Regions from separate parts of the Rhizobium sp. BK379 genome, predicted to be linked through region 2. Evidence: riboswitches for the same ligand, from Rfam matches in the RefSeq annotation. Region 2 holds a riboswitch; the other holds the start of a gene.
What was found. A riboswitch is a leader RNA that binds a small molecule or an ion and turns the genes downstream of it on or off. The one in region 2 is predicted to bind cobalamin.
Positions count from the first base shown of each region.

Region 1: linked by a shared signal. The riboswitch ahead of nrdH (glutaredoxin-like protein NrdH) and the one ahead of FHT93_RS06325 (ABC transporter substrate-binding protein) in region 2 are both predicted to bind cobalamin.

Region 1 covers NZ_JACIAD010000008.1:390,652-396,611, reverse strand. Annotated here, with positions in the region: gene metE (5-methyltetrahydropteroyltriglutamate--homocysteine S-methyltransferase) at 1-1,863, shown strand, start outside; cobalamin riboswitch at 2,040-2,267, shown strand; gene nrdH (glutaredoxin-like protein NrdH) at 2,530-2,751, shown strand; gene nrdI (class Ib ribonucleoside-diphosphate reductase assembly flavoprotein NrdI) at 2,765-3,166, shown strand; gene nrdE (class 1b ribonucleoside-diphosphate reductase subunit alpha) at 3,145-5,313, shown strand; gene nrdF (class 1b ribonucleoside-diphosphate reductase subunit beta) at 5,330-5,960, shown strand, end outside.
Region 2 covers NZ_JACIAD010000001.1:1,212,311-1,218,270, forward strand. Annotated here, with positions in the region: gene FHT93_RS06310 (LysR family transcriptional regulator) at 1-424, shown strand, start outside; gene FHT93_RS06315 (NAD(P)-dependent alcohol dehydrogenase) at 431-1,489, opposite strand; gene FHT93_RS06320 (metallochaperone AztD) at 1,792-3,024, shown strand; cobalamin riboswitch at 3,082-3,332, shown strand; gene FHT93_RS06325 (ABC transporter substrate-binding protein) at 3,503-4,519, shown strand; gene FHT93_RS06330 (iron ABC transporter permease) at 4,516-5,556, shown strand; gene FHT93_RS06335 (ABC transporter ATP-binding protein) at 5,553-5,960, shown strand, end outside.

The DNA of each region.
Region 1 (5,960 bases), on a different contig from region 2:
CCACTCGATGCCTTCATCGAGGCGAAGACGCTCGGAATCCACACACGGCCAGTCATCCTCGGCCCTGTCACCTTCCTGAAACTCGCCAAGGGAACCGAGGAAGGTTTTGCACCGATCAGCCTGCTTGAACGCCTGTTACCTGTTTATGCGAGGGTGCTTGCGGAACTGAGCGCTGCCGGTGCCGACTGGGTGCAGATCGACGAACCGTGCCTGGTGCTGGATCTCTCAGGAGAAGAGCAGGCAGCATTGAAGCATGCCTATCGTGCGCTGCACGAGCTGGTACCGAACCTGAAGATCATGCTCGCCACCTATTTCGGCAATATAGGCGATAACCTGCCGACGGCGCTCGCATTGCCGGTTTCCGGCCTGCATGTCGATCTCGTTCGTGCTCCGCAGCAGATCGATGCCCTTCTCAAGACGTCCCCCGATTTGACGCTGTCGCTCGGCATCATCGACGGACGCAATATCTGGAGGGCGGACCTTGCCGTGATCCTGAAAAAGATCGAGCCACTGGTTCAGCGCTTCGGCGCGGAAGGACTGCAGATCGCGCCGTCCTGCTCGCTGCTGCATGTGCCGATCGACCTGGATCTGGAAACCGGACTGGATGAGGAACTGACGTCGTGGCTCGCTTTCGCCACCCAGAAACTCGATGAACTCTCTGCCCTCGGCAGTTCCGGCGGGGCTTATCAAGTAATTGCTGCAGCCTCTCAGGCCGTTGCCTCTCGAGCGGCTTCTCCACGTGTGCATGATCTCAAAGTCAGGCAGCGGGTCGCGGCAATCGATGAGACGATGATGACGCGGAGCAGCGGTTTTGTCGAGCGGACCAGCCTGCAGGAGCGCAAGCTTCTCCTGCCGCTCTTCCCGACAACGACGATCGGCTCCTTCCCGCAGACATCGGATGTGCGCAAGTCCCGCTCGGCCTTCGCAAAGGGTACGATCAGCGAGGCTTACTACGATGCGTTCCTGAAAAAGGAGACCGAAGCGGCGATCCGCTGGCAGGAGGAAATCGGCCTCGACGTGCTCGTCCACGGGGAATTCGAGCGCAACGACATGGTGCAGTATTTCGGTGAGCAGCTTTCCGGTTTCGCCTTTACGCAGCATGCCTGGGTGCAGAGCTACGGTTCGCGCTATGTCCGCCCGCCTATCATCTTCGGCGACGTCTCTCGGCCAAAGCCGATGACAGTCGAGTGGTGGCGCTACGCGCAGTCGCTGACGGACAAGCCAGTCAAGGGAATGCTGACCGGTCCGGTGACGATCCTCAACTGGTCCTTCGTGCGTGATGATCTTTCTCGCGCCGATGTCAGCCGGCAGATCGCTCTGGCGATCCGCGACGAAGTGCTCGATCTCGAAAAGGCGGGTGCTGCGATGATCCAGATCGACGAGGCCGCTCTCCGTGAGGGTCTGCCATTGCGCCAGGCCGACTGGAAGACCTATCTCGACTGGGCGGTCGAGAGTTTTCGCCTCTGCGCATCCGCTGTTTCCGACGAGACGCAGATCCATACGCATATGTGCTATTCGGAGTTCAACCAGATCATCGATGCCATCGCCGCGATGGATGCCGATGTGATCTCGATCGAGACGTCACGATCGAAGATGGAACTGCTGGAGGCTTTCCGCAGCTACAAATATCCGAACGAGATTGGCCCCGGCGTCTACGACATCCATTCGCCCCGCGTTCCCGAGGTCGCCGAGATGACGGAGCTCCTGACGCTGGCGCGGAAGCGTCTGACGGACGGACAGCTATGGATCAATCCAGATTGCGGATTGAAGACACGCAAGTGGGAAGAGGTTCGTCCGGCGCTGGTCAACATGGTTGCCGCCGCTCGGCAGTTGCGTATTGCCGCAGCGCCGACACGCGCCTGAGCGCCTAATCGATTCCTGGAGAGCCGGCTATAGGCCGGCTCTTTCCGACGCGGCCTTCTCTACAGGCTGCTTTCGTTAACCATTCATTAACCACGTTTTTCACAGGAATGCAGCGATTTCAAACATGCCGTAACGCGATGCACAAACCATCCGTTGACGCAAACCGGGATTCGAGTACTATATCTAGTGTTCAAGGTTCCTTCGATTCGTGAGGGTCGGGGGCTAAGATGGGAATACGGTGCGTTTCGCCATGACGGCGAGACAAAGCCGGAGCTGCCCCCGCAACTGTAAGCGGCGAGCAACTGTCCGATTTCAGGTCACTGAGGCATGAAGCTTTGGGAAGGCTGGGGGCAGGGTGCTTCGACCCGCGAGCCAGGAGACCTGCCTTGAACGAGGTATCCACGGGCGGGGTGTCCGGAAGGTCGCGTATACGCAGGCGGGTCAAATCCGCCCCTGTTGCGCTGCCCCCGAATGTCCGCTGAACACTTCGGGGTTGAAGTCATTTTGAAAGCATTAAAACCGCCGCCCGCGCAGATCGTGCGGGGGAGAGTGTTCGGCGTGTAAAGCGCCAACTTTGTCAGATCAATACCAAGCATTGCCTCGGACGCCGCAAGGCGCCCGATCCTAGTTTTGCGTCTGGAATCCATTGACATCACGAGGAACATGATGAGCGTTACCGTTTACAGCAAGCCTGCCTGCGTACAGTGCACCGCTACCTACCGCGCCCTCGACCGTCTGGGCGTCGACTACCAGATCATCGATATCTCCGAGGATGCCGACGCGCTCGATCGCGTGCGCGGCATGGGCTACATGCAGGTTCCGGTCGTCGTTGCCGGCGAGAATCACTGGGCGGGCTTCCGTCCCGATATGATCAGCGCGCTCTCCTGATCGGAGAAAAGCGGTGGGCCTGATCGTCTATTATTCCAGCCGGTCCGAGAATACCTATCGTTTCGTCGAGAGGCTGGGACTGCGCGCGGCGCGCATTCCCGTCGGAGCTGAAGACATCCACATTCGCGAACCCTATGTGCTGATCTCGCCCACCTATTGTGGCGATGGCGGAAAAGGGGCCGTGCCCAAGCAGGTGATCCGTTTCCTCAACGATGCGGAAAACCGCTCCAACATCCGCGGCGTCATTGCTGCGGGCAACAGCAATTTCGGCGAGACCTACGGGCTTGCCGGCGACGTGATCTCGCAAAAATGCCAGGTGCCTTACCTCTACCGGTTCGAGCTCCTGGGGACTGCCGAGGATGTCGCCAATGTCAAAGACGGGATGGGACGATTTTGGACACGGGGACAAATCTGACGCGGGATGCGGGCGTCAAGCCGCTCAAGGCCGTGGAAGCGCTGGATTATCACGCGCTGAACGCGATGCTGAACCTCTATGACGATGAGGGCAAGATCCAGCTCGACAAGGACCGCATGGCGGCCAAGCAATATTTCCTGCAGCATGTGAACCAGAACACGGGGTTCTTCCATAATCTCAGGGAGAAGCTCGATTATCTGGTAACTGAAGGCTATTACGAGCAGGAAGTGCTCGACCAGTATTCCTTCAACTTCGTCCGCGACCTGTTCGACGAAGCCTATGCCAAGAAGTTCCGGTTCCCAACCTTCCTCGGCGCCTTCAAATATTACACCAGCTACACACTGAAGACCTTCGACGGAAAGCGCTACCTGGAGCGCTATGAAGACCGTATCTGCATGGTGGCGCTCGCGCTTGCCAGAGGCAATGAACAGCTTGCCCGCGATCTGATGGAAGAGATCATCTCCGGCCGTTTCCAGCCGGCAACGCCGACCTTCCTCAATGCCGGCAAGAAGCAGCGCGGCGAACTCGTCTCCTGCTTCCTGCTGCGTGTCGAAGACAATATGGAATCGATCGGCCGCTCCATCAATTCGGCGCTGCAGCTGTCCAAGCGCGGCGGAGGCGTTGCGCTGTCCTTGACGAACATCCGCGAGGCCGGTGCGCCGATCAAGCAGATCGAAAACCAGTCTTCCGGCATCATTCCCGTCATGAAGCTGCTGGAAGACTCGTTCTCCTACGCCAACCAGCTTGGTGCACGGCAGGGGGCAGGTGCCGTCTATCTCAATGCGCATCACCCCGATATCATGCGCTTCCTCGATACCAAGCGCGAAAATGCCGACGAGAAGATCCGCATCAAGACGCTATCGCTCGGCGTCGTCGTGCCTGACATCACCTTCGAGCTCGCCAAGAATAATGAGGATATGTACCTCTTCTCGCCCTATGACGTGGAGCGGGTCTATGGCGTGCCCTTCACCGAGATATCGGTGACGGAAAAGTATCGCGAGATGGTGGCGGATGCCCGTATCACCAAGAAGAAGATCAAGGCCCGCGAATTCTTCCAGGTGATCGCCGAAATACAGTTCGAGAGCGGCTATCCCTACATCATGTTCGAAGACACGGTGAACCGGGCGAACCCGATCGCCGGCCGCATCAGCATGAGCAACCTCTGCTCGGAAATCCTGCAGGTCAGTGAAGCGAGCGAGTTCAACGACGACCTTTCCTACAAGACGATGGGCAAGGATATTTCCTGCAATCTCGGCTCGCTGAATATCGCCATGGCGATGGATTCATCCGATTTCGGCAAGACGATCGAAACCTCGATCCGCGCGCTGACGGCCGTTTCCGACATGAGCCATATCTCCTCGGTGCCTTCGATCGAGAAGGGCAATGACGACAGCCATGCGATCGGCTTGGGACAGATGAACCTGCATGGCTATCTTGCCCGCGAGCGCATCCATTACGGTTCGGAAGAAGGCGTCGATTTCACCAATATCTACTTCTACACGGTGACCTATCACGCTCTGCGTGCATCCAACCGCCTGGCGGTCGAGCATGGCGCAAGTTTCAAGGGCTTCGAGAATTCGAAATATGCCTCAGGTGACTATTTCGACAAATACACCGGGCAGGAGTGGAAGCCGGCGACCGAGAAGGTGCAGGCGCTGTTCGACGATGCCGGCATTCATATTCCAACGCAGGAAGACTGGCTGGAGCTGAAGAAGGCCGTCATGGCTTCCGGCCTCTATAACCAGAACCTGCAGGCGGTGCCGCCGACGGGCTCGATCTCCTACATCAACCACTCGACCTCATCGATCCATCCGATCGTCTCGAAGATCGAGATCCGCAAGGAAGGCAAGATCGGCCGCGTCTATTATCCCGCACCGTTCATGACCAACGACAATCTCGATTATTACGAGGATGCGTACGAGATCGGCGCGGAAAAGATCATTGATACTTATGCGGCTGCCACCCAGCATGTCGACCAGGGCCTGTCGCTGACGCTGTTCTTCCGCGACACTGCAACGACGCGCGACATCAACCGCGCCCAGATCCATGCCTGGAAGAAGGGCATCAAGACAATCTATTACATCCGCCTTCGCCAGATGGCGCTGTCCGGCACCGAGGTGCAGGGCTGCGTCTCCTGCACGCTATAACCGACCGGAGAAAACCATGAACATGCAAGTCAAGCCGGTCAGCCGCGTGCGCGCCATCAACTGGAACCGCATCGAGGACGACAAGGATCTCGAGGTCTGGAACCGTCTGACCGGCAATTTCTGGCTGCCGGAAAAGGTGCCGCTGTCGAACGACATTCCCTCCTGGGCCACGCTGACGACGGCCGAGCAGCAGCTGACGATCCGCGTCTTCACCGGGCTGACGCTGCTCGACACGATCCAGAACGGTGTCGGCTCCGTGAAGCTGATGGCGGATGCGGTCACCCCGCATGAGGAGGCAGTGCTTTCCAACATCTCCTTCATGGAAGCGGTGCATGCGCGCTCCTATTCCTCGATCTTCTCCACGCTCTGCCTCACGCCCGATGTCGACGATGCCTATCGCTGGTCGGAAGAGAATGAGTTCCTGCAGAAGAAGTCGGCGCTGATCATGGAGCACTATGCGTCCGGCGATCCCTTGAAGAAGAAGGTCGCAAGTGTCTTCCTCGAGAGCTTCCTCTTCTATTCCGGCTTCTATCTGCCGATGTACTGGTCAAGCCGCGCCAAGCTGACCAACACCGCCGACATGATCCGCCTCATTATCAGAGACGAGGCCGTGCATGGCTATTATATAGGCTACAAGTTCCAGCGCG
Region 2 (5,960 bases):
CATCGGGCCCGATATCCGCGCGGCGATCGTTGGCTCGCCGGAATATTTCGCCCGCTATCCGATACCGAAAACCCCGCGCGACCTCGCCGACCACGATTGCGTGACCTATTACATGACCTCTGTAGGGGGCGCCTATGCCTGGGAATTCACCGAGGACGGCCGCGATATCGAAGTGAAGGTCTCGGGCAGCTTCATGGTCAACGATTCGGACATGATGGTCGAAGCGGCGCTGTCAGGCTCAGGCCTCGTCTATGTCTTCGAGGATTTTACCGCCGAGCATATCAGAAGCGGCCGGCTGATCCGCGTGCTGGAAGACTATTGCCCGCCATTCACCGGCTATTCCATCTATTATCCGAGCCGGCGACAGATGCCGCCGGCCCTTTCGGTCTTCGTGGAAGCGCTGCGCGCCATCCCGAAACGGTAAGCGACGTCAGGCCGCCTGCGCCGCCGGCATCGTTGCCATGTCGATAACGAAACGGTAGCGCACATCGCCGCGCTCCATCCGCTCGAAGGCTTTGGCGATATCGCCCATGGCGATCATCTCGCATTCCGGAAGGATGTTCTTGCGGCCGCAGAAATCCAGCATTTCCTGCGTCTGCCTGATCCCGCCGCTCGGCGTGCCGGCAATGCGCCGACGCCCGCTGATCAGCGGCAGATTGCTGAATTTCGGCGTATCGACCAGCGAGCCGGCAATGACCAGCGTGCCGTCGGAATCGAGCGTGTCGAGATAGGGGCCGAGATCATGCTCGTAAGGCACGGTATCGATGATCACGTCGAAGGCGAAGGCGGCAGCTTCCATCGCCTTGGCATCGGTCGACAGCAGCACCTTGTCGGCACCGAGTTCGCGTGCCGTCGCGGCCTTGCCAGCCGAGCGCGTCAGAACAGTCACCTCAGCCCCCAGCGCCGAAGCGAACTTGACGGCGAGATGCCCGAGCCCGCCGAGCCCGATCACGCCCACCCGGCTGCCAGGGCCGACATTCCACGTGCGAAGCGGCGAATAGGTGGTAATCCCGGCGCAGAGCAGTGGGCCGACCCGCGAAAGGTCCAGCCCGTCGGGCACGCTGAGGACGAATTCCTCGCGCACGACGATATGATCTGAATAGCCGCCATAGGTGGTCTCGCCCGTCACCCGGTCCTGGCCGTTATAGGTGACGGTCACACCCTTGTAGCACATCTGCTCTTCGTTGCGCCGGCAGTTGGGGCACTCCATGCAGCTGTCGACGATCGTGCCGACGGCAACATTGTCGCCCGTCTTGAAGCGTGAAACGGCGCTCCCGACGGCAGACACCCGCCCGACAATCTCATGGCCCGGCACGACCGGATAGGCCGAAAAGCCCCAGTCGTTGCGGGCCATGTGCAGGTCCGTATGGCAGACGCCGCAATAGAGAATATCGATCGCCACGTCCTCGGGACGCAGGTCCCGGCGGTCGAAAGAGAAAGGTTGCAACGGCGTATTCGCATCGGTTGCGGCAAATGCTGATATTCTCAATGGTTTATCCCTTGCAAGGCTGTTGAAAGCTGACGGACACCGGAAGCTGTGCCGGATGGGATATAGCGTCGATGGATTATCCGGATTAGACGAGGAATGCGGGAAAGGCTTGTGAGTTGCGCTCAGCAATCGCTTATCGATGGCCTGCGTCATACACCGCTATCCGGTCATGATGAAAAGCCAGCCAGACATCGAACGGCCGGCGTCCCCAATTTCTCAAAAATCCGACAGCCGCGACTGGACAAGACAAATGTAACTTTATAACAACGGTTATGTAATGTTATTACATTAAAGGAGATTTCATGTCCCGGCACCCTTTCGCTATCTTCGCAGTCGCCACTGCGCTCACATCCGCCGCCTTGCCCTCGGCTTCCCGCGCCGAGGAAGAACAGCAGGAGAGCTGGCGGCTTTTCGTGGCTGATCACAGCCTGCCGGTCGTCCACGCCATCGATCTTGCGAGCGGGAAAGAGATCGGCCGCTTCGATCTCAAGGGTTATGCCGCCCTGTCGTTGAGCGAGACCGGGCGCACGCTCTTTGCCGTCCAGGGCGAAGAGAATGTCGTTCATGCCATCGATACCGGCATTGCCCTTTCCGATCATGGGGAGCATCGCGATCTCGAGGTGGCGCCACCCAAGCTGATCGGCACGACGATATTGGGCGAGAAGCCCGGCCATGTGGTGACGAATGGCGATGACGTGGCGATCTTCTATGATCGCACCGACCGCTTCGATCTCTTGAAGGAGAGCAGCCTGCTGCAGGAAAAGCCGGAGCCGAAAGCTGTCAACACCATCGCCGCCCATCACGGCGTCGCTGTGCCGATGGGCAATCACCTGCTGGTCTCCGTGCCGAACATGCAGGCGCCGGTCAAGGAGGGCGAACTGCCGCCACGCCTGGGCCTGCGGGTGCTCGACCGGGATGGCCGGCAGATCGGCGATGTCGCGCCCTGCACCGGCCTGCATGGCGAGGCAACCTCCGCCCGCCTCGTCGCCTTCGGTTGCGAGGAAGGCGTGCTCATCGCCCGCCCCGGCGGCGCGGAAGGCCCGAGCGTGGAAATGCTCGCCTATGGCGCATCGCTGCCGCGGGGCAAGGTCGCGACGCTGCTCGGCGGCCGCTCGATGCAGTTCTTCCTCGGCAATTACGGAGAGGACAAGCTGGCGCTGATCGATCCTGATAATACGGACGCACCCTACCGCATCATCGACCTTCCAACGCGGCGCGTCGATTTTGTGCTCGATCCGGCAAAGTTTCAGAATGCCTATATCCTCACCGAAGATGGCAGGCTGCATCTGCTCGATACAGTCAAGGGCGAGATCGTCAGATCGGAAACCGTGACCGAGCCCTACAGCAAGGACGGCCATTGGCGCGATCCGCGTCCGCGGCTGGCCGTGGCCGGCGATGATATCGCCATCAGCGATCCTCGCCACAGCTTGATTCGCCTCATCAGCACGCAGACGCTGAAGGAAATGCGTACGATCCCCATCGAGGGCCAGCCCTTCGCGCTTGTCGCCGCCGGCGGCTCGGGCGCCAGTCACTAAGGCGGCCTCGGACCCGACACACTTCGCATTCCCGAGCTTGACGTCGCCCATGGCGGCGTCATAGATCGGGGCGACGGTTCCCCGAAGAGAACTCCGAGGGGAATAATAGGGAACACGGTGAGGACGACCCAAGAGGGACCGAGACCGTGGCTGCCCCCGCAACTGTAAGCGGATTGTCGATCTCGGGGTTGATCGCTTCAGCGATCATGCCCTCGGCCTCAGGGCCGTGCCACTGCGATTTCGCGGGAAGGCAGATGACCGGCACATATTCGCGAGCCAGGAGACCTGCCGTCGATCACGATCCAATCAAGCCGGGCGGGGATGCCCGGACAAGGAGCAGACATGATTGACAAGATCCCTCCCCACCTGCCGCCATCCATCCGTCTCGATTGGACGATCCGCCGCTAGCCTCCCGCTCGCTGGCCATCGTTCGCGCGCCGGCATCCGCTAGCCCTTTTCCTTTGATCGAGAGTTTTCCATGCGACAGCTTCTGAAGAGCTTTTCCCTCGCGCTCGGGCTGGCCGGCTTTGCTGCGCCCGCACTTGCCGCCACCCAATATCCCCTCACCCTCACCAATTGCGGCCAGCAGGTCACCTTCGAAAAGGCACCGGCCAAGATCGTCTCGATCGGCCAGGGCATGACCGAAGTGTTGTTCTCGCTCGGCCTTGCCGACAAGATCGCCGGCACGGCCGTCTGGGTCGGCCCGGTCCTGCCGCAATATGCCGATGTTAACAGCAGGATCAAACGGCTGGCCGACAATGACCCGAGCTTCGAATCCGTCGTCGGCGCGGAGCCCGATCTGGTGGCTGCCGAATTCGAATGGCATGTCGGCACGCAAGGCTCCGTCGGCAAGCGCGAGCAGTTTGGGGATCTCGGCATCAACACCTATGTCGCGCCTGCCGATTGCGTCGCCAAGATCAATACCGACGGCGGCGATGGCGTGCGCAAGGAACTGTTCACGATGGACCTGATCTATCAGGAAATCGCCGAACTCTCCCAGATCTTCGACGTGAAAGACCGCGGCGATGCTGTCATCGCCGACCTCAAGAAGCGGGAGGCCGCGGCCGCTGCCTCTGTTGCCGGTGCTGCGGCAAAGAACCTGCCCATCGTCTTCTGGTTCTCCAGCAAGGAAGTGAAAGGCGATGCCTTCATCGCCGGCAAGAACAGCGCGCCAGCCTATATCCTGAAGACGCTCGGGGCGAAGAACGTCGTCACGACGGAAGAGGAATGGCCCCTCGTCGGCTGGGAAACGATTTCGCAGGCCAATCCCGCCGTCATCGTCATCGCCACCATGGACCGCCGCCGCTATGCCGCCGATGATCCCAAGGTGAAGGTGGATTTCCTGGAAAACGATCCGGTTACGAAAGAGCTCGATGCCGTCAGGAACAAGCGCTTCATCATGATGGACGCGCAGTCGATGAACCCGACGATCAGAACCATCGACGGCATCGAGACGCTGGCAAAGGGCATCCAGTCCTTCGGTCTGGCCCAGTGAGCCAGGCTGCCTTGCCACAGAGGAAATGGTGGGCGCTTGCCACGCTCACCATCGCCGCCCTCCTCCTGCTCGGTATCATGATCAGTCTCGCCGTATCGATCGGCGAGATATCAATCCCGCTCGCCACCACGGCAGAAGCGGTTTCCAACCGCCTCTTCGGCACGGCATTCGAGCTCAGCCGCATCCATCAGGGCATCGTCTGGGATTACCGCCTCAGCCGCGCGCTGGCGGCGGCCAGTGCCGGCGCATCGCTGGCACTGTGCGGCACGGTGCTGCAGGCGCTGCTGCGCAATCCGCTTGCCGAACCCTATGTGCTCGGAATTTCAGCCGGCGCCTCCACCGGCGCGGTCTGCGTCATGATATCAGGTCTCGGCTATGGCGTGCTCAGTCTCTCCGGCGGTGCCTTCATCGGCGCCGTCGTCGCCTTTCTGCTGGTCGGCATCCTGGCGGCCGGTGCTGGCGGCACCAGCGAGCGCATCATTCTCTGCGGCGTGGCGGGCTCGCAGCTCTTCAATGCGCTGACCTCCTATATCGTCACGACCTCGGCCAATGCCGAACAGGCCCGCGGCGTGCTCTTCTGGCTGCTGGGATCGCTTTCCGGCGTGCGCTGGCCGGATGTCTATCTTTCCGTGCCGATCGCACTGGCAGGCTTTGTCGTCTGCCTTGCCCATGTGCGTGCGCTCGATGCCTTCGCCTTCGGCACGGATGCCGCAGCCTCCCTCGGCATTGCAGTGCGCCGCGTACAGTTCACCCTGCTCGGCGTGACAGCGGCGATGACCGCAGCCGTCGTCAGCATGGTGGGCTCAATCGGCTTCGTCGGCCTCGTCATTCCCCATGCCGCCCGCTTCCTCGTCGGCCCCGCACATGGCCGCCTACTGCCGGCGACGGCGCTTGGCGGGGCGATCTTCATGGTCGGCGCCGACATCGTCTCGCGCATCATCATTCCGCAGCAGATCCTTCCGATCGGCGTCGTCACAGCGCTCTTCGGCGCCCCGGCCTTCGCCATCATCCTTTATCGCGTGCGGAGAAGCGCATGAGCATATCAGTCGACAAGGTCAGCTATGCCGCCGGCAATACCGTCATCGTCAATGGCGTCAGCATATCGGTCGAAAAGGGCAAGGTGCTCGGCCTGCTCGGGCCGAACGGCTCCGGCAAATCCAGCCTGCTGCGCCTGATCTGCCGGCTGCGGCAAGTCAGATCCGGCGTCATCCGCCTCGGCGACGACGATGTCTCCGGCCTTTCCCGCGCCGCCCTTGCCCGCCGCATAGCCTTCGTCGAGCAGCAGACGACGACGGATACGCAGCTCACCGTGCGCGATATCGTCCGCCTCGGCCGCACGCCGCATCGCGGCCTCCTCTCCTCCTGGGCACCTGATGACGATGCCGCGGTCGAAGAAGCACTCGCCCGCGTCGACATGGGCGAACGCGCCGGCCAGCTCTGG